DNA from 3 places in the Rhizobium sp. BK212 genome. Region 2 is predicted to be linked to each of the others. Evidence: predicted binding sites of a transcription regulator. Region 2 holds the regulator's gene; each other region holds the start of a gene.
The links. Region 2 encodes LexA, which represses DNA repair genes until DNA is damaged. Its sites were predicted from a motif close to TGTTCNNNNTGTGTTCNG; they were not measured.
Positions count from the first base shown of each region.

Region 1 (3,275 bases), on a different contig from region 2:
GCGGATCGAGCCGCCATCCGGCTTTTCCTGGCCGGTGATCATCCTGAACAGCGTCGTCTTGCCGGCGCCGTTCGGGCCGATGATGCCGACGATGCCGCCCGGCGGCAGCTTGATCGACAGGTCATTGATCAGCGTCCGGCCCTCGAAGCCCTTGGTGATGCCTTCCATCTCGATGACCACCTGGCCGAGGCGCTCGCTGACCGGGATGATGATCTGTGCATCGCCGGGACGCTGTTTTTCGGCGGCATCCACCAGCTGCTCGTAGGACTTGATACGCGCCTTGGACTTGGCCTGGCGGGCCTTCGGGCTGGAAGCGATCCATTCCTGCTCGCGGCTGATCGCCTTCTGGCGCGATGCTTCTTCGCGATTTTCCTGCAGCATGCGCTTGGCTTTCGCCTGCAGATAGGCCGAGTAGTTGCCTTCGTAGGGAATGCCGCGGCCACGGTCGAGTTCGAGGATCCAGCCGGTGACGTTGTCCAGGAAGTAGCGATCGTGGGTAATCATCATCACGGCGCCCGGATAGTCGCGCAGATGCTTTTCGAGCCAGGCGATGGTTTCGGCGTCGAGATGGTTGGTCGGTTCGTCGAGCAGCAGCAGATCCGGCTGCGACAGCAGCAGGCGGCAGAGCGCGACGCGGCGGCGCTCACCACCGGATAGGCTGGTGACATCGGAATCGCGCGGCGGGCAGCGCAGCGCTTCCATCGCCATTTCGACCTGGCTTTCCAGGTCCCAGAGGTTCTGGCTGTCGATGACGTCCTGAAGCTTGGCGCCCTCTTCCGCGGTCTCGTCGGAATAGTTCATCATCAATTCATTGTAGCGATCCACGATCGCCGTCTTCGAGGCAACGCCCTCCATGACGTTCTCGAACACCGTCTTGTTGGGATCGAGGTGCGGCTCCTGCTCGAGGTAGCCGACCGTCGCACCTTCGGCGAGCCAGGCTTCGCCGGTATACTCCTTGTCCTGGCCCGCGATGATGCGCAACACGGTGGATTTACCCGCGCCGTTCGGTCCGAGGATACCGATCTTGGCATCGGGGTAGAAAGAAAGATGGATGTTCTCCAGGATCTTCTTGTTGCCATAGGCCTTGTTGAGGCCGGACATATGATAGATGAACTGACGTGCCATACTGCGCTGCTCCGGGCGGGAAACTTCGATTGTGCCGCTATGTAGGCGAAACAGCGCCTGCGGGCAACGCCGAAACCCGGTTTACTCCGGATTTCCGGTCAAAAGCCCGCAGCGTCGACCACACCTTCGTCGCAGCCGAAGGAGGTTTTTCCCGCGCCCTGGATCAGATCGGCAAGCCCGGCACTTTTCGCCGATGCCGCCCCGGCGGCTTCCGAAAGCCCGATCGTCAGCTCGCTGATCATCCGGATATTGCCGGCCCGCCGGCAGCTCATCTTGACGCGGTCGCCAGCGCCAGGCCCGAAGCTCTTGTCGAAAGCCGCCTTGATCGCGTCGGCCTTGACAGGCTTGCCGATATTGGCGGCGAAGAGCTCGCGCACCGCCGAGGCATTGAGCGCGCCGACCAGATGCACGCCGACGCCGAAATAGTCGTCCGCGCTCATTTTCGTGCAGGTGCCGTGCTTCGTCCATTCATGCCGTTCCAGGCCGGATTGCGTGCCGGGCATCGCTTTTGCCAGCGCCGTCTTCGTCTCGGCCGAAAGCACGACCTCCGGCAATGTGTTCCAGTTGCCATCCTTATCGGCGGCCTTCTGGTCGGCGCTGACGCCGCAATAATCCTGGCGCATCGGCCAGAGCCCGTGCAACGAGAAGTTCGTCGCGTCATGGCGTTCCACGGCCTGGGTCGCGCATTCGGCCTTTTTCTGGTTCGTCTGGCAGAAGGCGGGCTGCCAGCTCGCCGCCAGAATGAAACGGGTGCGCCCACCGCCCTCCTGGGCCGTAGCGGCGCCGGAAACAACCATCGACAAGGCAAACGCCAGGGTACGCAATTGCATGCTGCTCATTTCAACCCCCAAAAGAACAATACGGGAACAAATAAGCACGAAGCTCAAACGGGCGCAACCCTGAATCGCAGCAACGTCGTATTTTGTTATCGGATAAACCAAACCCCCATGTTGCTTTTATCAGGCAATCTGGTCTGTTGCCGCAGGGAGGATCCATATGTTTGCTGAAACGCAGAAGCTCGCCGTAGTGGGGGCGTCGCTGGCTTATCACCATGCTGAAGCTACTGGTCCGGCCCGCGGCATCCTGTTGATATCGCATGGCCTCGCCGAACATTCGAAACGCTATCGCGCCTTTGCCGAGACGATGGCGGCGCGCCGCTATCATGTCTATGCCCATGATCACCGCGGCCACGGCGAAACGACGGCGCCCGATGCTCCGATCGGCCGCTTCGCCCGACGAGGTGGCGTCGAAAGGGTGATCGGCGACCTCATCGCCATGCGCGGCCATGCGGCATCCCGCCATCCCGGCCTGCCGATCATCCTCTTCGGCCATTCGATGGGCGGCCTCATCGCCCTCAATGCAGCCGTCACCGCTCCGGCCGACTTCGACGCCGTCGCCGTCTGGAATTCGAATTTCGCCGTCGGCCTCGCCGGCCGCGCCGCCCAGGCGATCCTGCTGGCCGAGCGCATGCTGAAGGGCTCCGACGTGCCGAGCGGCCTGCTGCCGAAGCTCACCTTCGGCGCCTGGGGCAAATCCATTCCCGGCCGCCGCACCGAGTTCGACTGGCTGTCGCACAGACCCGATGAAGTCGACAAATATGTCACCGATCCGCTTTGCGGCTTCGACGCCTCGGTCTCTCTCTGGCTCGATCTCTTCGAGCTGACCTTCCGCGGACCGCAGAAAATCCATCTCGACCGGCTGCCGCGCGATATGCCGGTTCATCTGGTCGGCGGCGGAGAAGACCCGGCGACGGAGCGGGGAAAAGCCGTGCTCTGGCTGTCAAACCATTTGAAGGGCCTGGGCTTCTCCCGTATCAGCACTCAGATATATCAGGACTTGCGACACGAGACGCTGAATGAGATCGGCGCGGATGCGGCGATCGCAGCTTTCGCCGACTGGTGCGACGAGGTGGTCGCAAGATCCTGAGCGACCAATATGCTGAGTACGGGGATTTCATCATGAGCAGCACCTCCGCCCGCCCCGTTTCGTCCGCCTCCGACGTGACGACGGGGCTTGCGCTGATGGTTCTTTCGGTGATGGTCTCGCCGCTCATCGATATCTTCGCCAAGCTTGCCATCACCACCGTGCCATCCGGGGAGATCACCGCCGGCCGTTTCGTCGTCCAGGCGCTCTGCATGCTGCCGCTTGTG
Region 1 is NZ_JACIFS010000002.1:478,720-481,994, forward strand. Features, by position in the region: gene ettA (energy-dependent translational throttle protein EttA) at 1-1,125, opposite strand, end outside; gene FHT79_RS07370 (ribonuclease T2) at 1,224-1,964, opposite strand; gene FHT79_RS07375 (alpha/beta hydrolase) at 2,122-3,051, shown strand; gene FHT79_RS07380 (DMT family transporter) at 3,084-3,275, shown strand, end outside.
Region 1: FHT79_RS07370 (ribonuclease T2) is a predicted target of LexA. The motif match lies at 1,977-1,994, and genes of this name have one in related genera.

Region 2 (3,275 bases):
GCGACGATGCCGATCATCTCCTTCATCATCATGCCGGCCGGGTTGCTGGCGATGCTGCTCATGCCTTTCGGTTTGGACGTTTTGCCTTGGAAGGTTGTCGGATTCGGCCTCGATCTGGTGATTGCCGTCGCCAAGACCGTGTCCGGCTGGGGTGGCGACATCGGCATCGGCCGCTTGCCCGCCTGGTATTTCGCAGTCGCCGTGGCGGGCTTCCTGCTGCTGACGCTGCTCCGCACCCGGCTCCGCCATATGGGCACGTCGATCATATCAGTCGCAACGCTCATCCTGCTGCTTCTGCCGGTTCCCCGGCCGCCGGATCTGGTGATTTCGGAAGATGGCAGTCTCGTCGCGGTCGTCGAGGCGGCGGCAATGGCCTCCAACCGTGAAAACCCGCCGGATTTCATCTTCGACCAATGGCAGCGCGCGCTGGTCCTGCCGGCGCATGACCCGCCGAAGATGCTGGATGGTCCTGCTGTCCCGCCAGCAGGAGAGGACCGTCGCGTCAGGCTTTCGCGCGATCAGCAGAACGAAGCGAGGGCGGCGATGCGGGCGGCCGCAGCTGACGGTGACGCAAACCGCTTTTCCTGCGTCAAGAAGGCCTGGTGCATATCAAGGCTTGGCAACGGTCATGTGGTCGCCGTCATCGACAATGCCGCCTATCTCGCTCCGGCCTGCGATGCGGCCGATATCGTGGTAACGTCGGTCCGCCTGCGTTTCAACAGCTGCCGCTCAGGCGCGACGCTCTTCACCGGCGAGACGTTGCGCCGGACCGGTTCCGTCGAATTGCGCTTCGCCGAGGCCGGCATGGAGGTCACAACCGCACTCGATGATCTGTCTCGGCCATGGATCCGCCATCGCGCCTATGACTGGCACAGCAACAGCTTTGTCGAAACCGGCCAGGGTGTCAGTGATAGCGGCGAATAAGGCCGACGAGTTTGCCCTGCACCTTGACGCGGTCCGGCCCGAAGATCCGGGTCTCGTAAGCCGGGTTGGCCGCTTCCAGCGCGATCGAGGCGCCCTTGCGGCGGAAGCGTTTGAGTGTCGCTTCTTCGTCGTCGACGAGAGCAACGACGATATCGCCAGGGCTTGCGGTGCTGCCATTGCGAATGATCACGGTGTCGCCGTCGAAAATGCCGGCGTCGATCATCGAATCACCCTTGACCTCCAGCGCGTAGTGTTCACCGGAGCCGAGCATATCGGCCGGAACGACGATGTCGTGGGTGTTGTTCTGGATTGCCGAGATCGGAACGCCGGCGGCGATGCGGCCCATGACCGGCACGGAGACGGAGTTGCCATTGTCGGCGACGGGTTTTGCAGGAGCGGGAGTGGCGACCGGCTGGGGCTTGCCCAGGCTGCCCTCAATGACGCTCGGCGAAAAGCCGCGCCGGGGCTGGATGCTGGGGCTATAGGCCTCCGGAAGCTTGATGACCTCGAGTGCGCGGGCACGGTTCGGTAGGCGGCGAATGAAGCCACGCTCCTCGAGGGCCGTAATCAGCCGGTGAATCCCGGACTTTGAAGCGAGATCCAGGGCGTCCTTCATTTCGTCGAAAGACGGCGGAACGCCGGATTCCTTCATGCGCTCATGAATGAAGAGGAGAAGCTCCTGTTGTTTGCGCGTGAGCATCGACGTTGTGACCTCGTGATTGAAACAAATCCAGAACAGACACTATATGTTCCATATGTGTTCCGCAAGTAGCTAAATTTCCGTAAAACTTGGCGCCAACTCGTTGAGATTTTTATTTTCATTCGCCGGATTGGCCGACAAGTCTTGCCTTGCGCGGCACCGTCGCACATCTCTGCCGTGTCAGGAGAGGGGATATCATGAACGAGCATTCCGCCAAACCGCGCCCGCTGGATCATGTCGTGCTGCCGGTCGTCAATATCGATCTGGCGCGCGAGAGGCTCGGCAAGCTGGGCTTTACCGTTGCCGCCGATGCGCGTCATCCCTTCGGAACGGAGAATGCCTGCGTCTTTTTTGCCGATAAGACCTATCTGGAGCCGCTCGGGATTGCGAGCGTTGGGGAAAGTGAAGCATCGGCGCGGCAAGGCAATGTCTTCACCGCCCGCAACCGCGCCTTCCGATTCCGCTGCGGCGAGGAGGGGCTTTCGGCGGTGGCCTTCGGCAGCGAGGATGCCGATATCGATCATCGGAATTTCGTCGGCGACGGAGCGAGCGCCGGCGAGATGCTGGCGTTCAGCAGGCCGATGACGATGCCGGATGGTTCTGAGAGCATTGCCGGCTTCAAGCTGGCCTTTGCCGGCGACCTGCGCGCGCCCGATCTCTTTCTCTTCACCGTCGAGCGCGTCAATCCGCTGCCGGCCGACCGCAGCGCGCTTGAGGCGCATGCCAATGGCGTGACCGGCATTGCCGAGGTGGTGCTTTGCGCGCCCGATGCGGCTGCCTTCGCCGCCTTCGTCAGTCTTGCCAGCGCGCAATCGGCATTCGAGAAAACCGGTTTCGGCGTCAAGATCGCGGCGTCGAATGTGAAAATCAGCCTGATGACGCCGGAGGGTTTGGAGGCCTATTTCGAGGTCGCTGTCCCATCCGCCGACCGCGGCCTGCGCGGCCGGGCGATTCTCTTCGCTGTCGCCGATCTTGCCGTGACAGAAGCGCATTTGGCTGCTAACGGGGTGACATATACGCGCAAGAACAATCGCATTCTGGTGAAGCCCGCGCCCGGGCAGGGCACGCTTTTCGCCTTCGAGGAAACACGATGAGCACAGATACGAATTCCCAAGTCAAGATCGGCGAGGGCCAGGGCCAGGTCACCTTTTCCAACACCGGCCGCCTGTCGCTGATTGCCGGCCCTTGCCAGATGGAGAGCCGCGACCACGCCTTCATGGTGGCCGGCACGCTGAAGGAGCTTTGCGGAAAGCTCGGCATCGGCCTCGTATACAAGAGCTCCTTCGACAAGGCGAACCGCACCTCGCTTTCGGCCGAACGCGGCATCGGCATTGAAAAGGGCATGGAGATCTTTGCCGACCTCAAGAAGGAATTCGGCTTTCCCGTCCTGACCGACGTTCATACCGCCGAACAATGCGCCGAGGTGGCAAAGACCGTCGATGTCCTGCAGATCCCGGCCTTCCTTTGCCGCCAGACCGATCTTCTCATCGCCGCCGCCAAGACCGGCCGCGTCGTCAATGTCAAGAAGGGCCAGTTCCTCGCTCCCTGGGATATGAAAAACGTCCTGAAGAAGCTCAACGCCAGCGGCAATCCGAACGTGCTGCTGTGCGAGCGCGGCGCCTCGTTTGGCTACAACACGCTGGTTTCCGAC
Region 2 is NZ_JACIFS010000003.1:656,521-659,795, reverse strand. Features, by position in the region: gene FHT79_RS13160 (ComEC/Rec2 family competence protein) at 1-924, shown strand, start outside; gene lexA (transcriptional repressor LexA) at 905-1,624, opposite strand; gene FHT79_RS13150 (VOC family protein) at 1,822-2,718, shown strand; gene kdsA (3-deoxy-8-phosphooctulonate synthase) at 2,715-3,275, shown strand, end outside.

Region 3 (3,275 bases), on a different contig from region 2:
AATTCGCCATGAGCCGAAACCCCGTGACCCCTCGCCTGCGCCGTTCGGTGCTGAGTGTGCCTGCCATCAACCCCCGCGCCCTCGAAAAGACCCATGCGGTCGATTGCGATGCAGTGATCTTCGATCTCGAGGATTCGGTGGCGCCGGAAAAGAAGGCGGAAGCGCGGGAAAACCTGAGGCGCTTTTTTTCGGATCGGCCGCTCCAAGGCAAGGAGCGGATCATCCGTATCAATGGCCTGTCATCCAATTTCGGCCTGGCCGATCTGGAGCTGGTGACGGCGCTTGGTCCCGATGCCGTTCTGCTGCCGAAGGTCGACGAGCCGCAGGATGTCACCGATATCGGCGACCTTCTCTCCGAGGTGGATGCGCCCGAAGATCTGCGCATCTGGGCGATGATCGAGACGCCGCGCGGCATCCTGAATGCGGCTGATATCGCCGAGGCCGGGCGCACGCCGGGCTCGCGGCTCGATTGTCTCGTCGTCGGGCTCAACGACCTGCGCAAGGAAACCGGCGTGCTGCCGCAGCCGGGACGGAGCTATCTCGTGCCGTGGCTGATGCAGGTCGTCCTTGCGGTCAGCGCCTACGGGCTCGATGCGATCGATAGCGTCTTCAACGATTTCAGGGACGAGCAGGGTTTCGATGCCGAATGCCAGCAGGGCCGGGCCATGGGCTTTACCGGCAAGATGCTGATCCATCCCGCGCAGATCGAGCCCGCCAATCGCCATTTCGGCCCGGATCCGGCCGCGATTGCGGAAGCGGAGGCGATCATATCAGCCTTTGCCGATCCCGCTTCCGAGGGGCTGAACGTCATCAATGCAGGCGGGCGGATGATCGAGCGGCTGCATCTTGTCCAGGCGGAAAGTCTGGTTCATAAAGCCCGCCTGATCGCAGCCCGCCAGGCTGCAGCACGAAAGACGATGTGATGAAACTCTACCGCTTCCTGACCGGTCCCGACGATGCTTCCTTCTGCCACAAGGTTACCGCCGCCCTCAACAAGGGCTGGTCGCTGGAGGGCTCGCCGACCTATGCCTTCAATGCCGCAACCGGCGCGATGCAGTGCGGCCAGGCCGTCGTCAAACATGTCGAAGGCAAGGATTACGATCCTGAGATGAAGCTCTCCGAGCAGTAGCGCGTTCTGCCAAACGCGCGGTTTAGCGCTCGGCGGCTTCCTCGGCGCTGGCCTCGATCCGCTCCATGTCATCGTCGCTCAGCCCGAAATGATGGCCGATCTCGTGGATCAGGACATGGGTGATGATATCGCCGAGCGTCTCATCGTTCTCAGCCCAGTAATCGAGGATGGGGCGGCGGTAGAGGCGGATGCGGTTCGGCATCTCGCCGGTTTCCACCGTGAAACGTTCGGAAATGCCCCTGCCCTCGAAAAGGCCGAGCAGGTCGAAAGGGGTTTCCAGCGCCATGTCCTCGAAAACGTCGTCATCGGGGAAATCCTCGATCTCGATCGTGAGGTTGGTCGTCAGCTGGCGGAATTCATCCGGCAGATGGCTGTAGGCCTCCATTGCCAGCGACTCGAAGGTGCTGATCGTCGGCGCATGGCGGTCCCGCCAATCATCGCTCTGGTCTCTGCGGGCCATGAATATTCCTTCCTTTGCGGGCCCATATAGAACCTTTATCGCCGATTTTCGAGTGCGGAATCAAAGGCAGGAATAAATTCATAGAGAATGGCCGTTGACTCTTCATTAGCTCTCTGGAATCTATAAGAACATAACAGGAACAAGACGGATTGGAGAACGCCATGGCGCAGCACGCCCTGGCGCGCGAGCGGCTTTTTGCGCTCCGCGAAACCATCGCCAGACTGGAGGGAAAGCCCGCGCCGGCGCTTGCCGCGGCGGAACGGGAAGCCGTGGCGGAAGGACGCAAGGCCCGCCAGGAGCGCACTCTGCCGCCCCTGCCGTTTGGAATAGAGTTCCTCGATGGGGCACTGGAAGGCGGCCTGCCGCTCGATGCGATCACCGAATTCCGCTCGGCTCTGTCTCGCGATGCCGGTGCGGCAAGCGGGCTGGCTATGGCTGTTGCCGCACGGCTGCAGAAACAGGAAGCGGATGCCGGCAGGTTTCTGCCGTTGCTCTGGATCGGCGATGCAATCGGCACGCTGGAGGCCGGCCGTCCCTATGCCCCCGGACTTCGGGATTTCGGACTGAGCCCGGAGCGGTTTCTCCACGCCGCGCCACGCAAGCTGGACGAGGCGCTCTGGCTGGTGGAGGCGGCGGTGGAAAGCGCTGCCTTCTCGGCCGTCATCTTCGAAGTGCGAGGCAATCCCGCCCATTTCGGGCTGACCGAAAGCCGCAGGCTCAGTCTTCGGGCGCGGGCTGCCCGCCATCCACTCTTTCTCGTGCGCCAGGCCGGAGCGGAGGAGGCAAGCAGTGCGGCTTTCCGTCTGCATGTCGAACCGGCCCCGGCCGGTCTACGGCCGTTGCCGGACGGATCGAGGCTTTCCGGCAGCATCGGCAATCCGATTTTCCGTCTCACGCTGGAGAAGAGCCGCAATCCGGCTCCGCTCTCCTTTCTTCTGGAGTGGAATCCCCATGAACGCGAATTTCTCCCTGTCGCCGAACCAAACCTCGTTCGTCCTCCAGGCGAACAGTCAGCGCATTCTGGCGCTCAGCTTCCCGCATCTGCCAACGGACCGCATCGCCCGCAAACGATGGGGGCTCTCCTGGCGTTCGAAAGGGCGTCCTGAGACGCCGCCTATCGTCTGTTCCGGCAAGCTCAACAATGCCATTCGGCTGACGGCACTGGACGAGTTGGCCGAGAGGCTGGGGTTGAGGAAGGATTTGGGCGTTGCCGAAGCGCGCGCCATGTATCCAATGCTCGAGGTCGCGGAAGAGGATCCGGCGGCCGACCGCCGGCTGCTGGAGGCAATTGCCGACTGGTGCGACCGTTATACGCCGCTGGTGGCATTCGACGGCAAGGACGGTCTGTTTCTCGACATTAGCGGCTGCGCCCATCTGTTCGGCGGTGAAAAGGCGCTTCTTCGGGATGTGCTGTCGCGGCTTTTTCATATGGGGTTCGATGCACGGGGCGCGATTTCATCATCGCCCGGCCTTTCCTGGGCGGTGTCCCGCTTCGGGCAGAGTGGCGTGATCGAGGACGAAGAGGCGGAACATGTGCTGGTGTCCTTGCCGGTTACAGCCTTGCGGCTGGAAGGACAAACCGTCGATGCTCTGAAGAAGCTCGGCCTGAAATATATCGGCGATGTCATCGATGCGCCGCGAGCGCCGCTAACCCGCCGGTTCGGGCCGGAACTGCTTCTGCGTCTC
Region 3 is NZ_JACIFS010000014.1:113,315-116,589, forward strand. Features, by position in the region: gene FHT79_RS30505 (CoA ester lyase) at 9-923, shown strand; gene FHT79_RS30510 (DUF1737 domain-containing protein) at 923-1,129, shown strand; gene FHT79_RS30515 (metallopeptidase family protein) at 1,152-1,589, opposite strand; gene FHT79_RS32335 (hypothetical protein) at 1,751-2,695, shown strand; gene FHT79_RS30525 (DNA polymerase Y family protein) at 2,706-3,275, shown strand, end outside.
Region 3: FHT79_RS30515 (metallopeptidase family protein) is a predicted target of LexA. The motif match lies at 1,714-1,731, and genes of this name have one in related genera.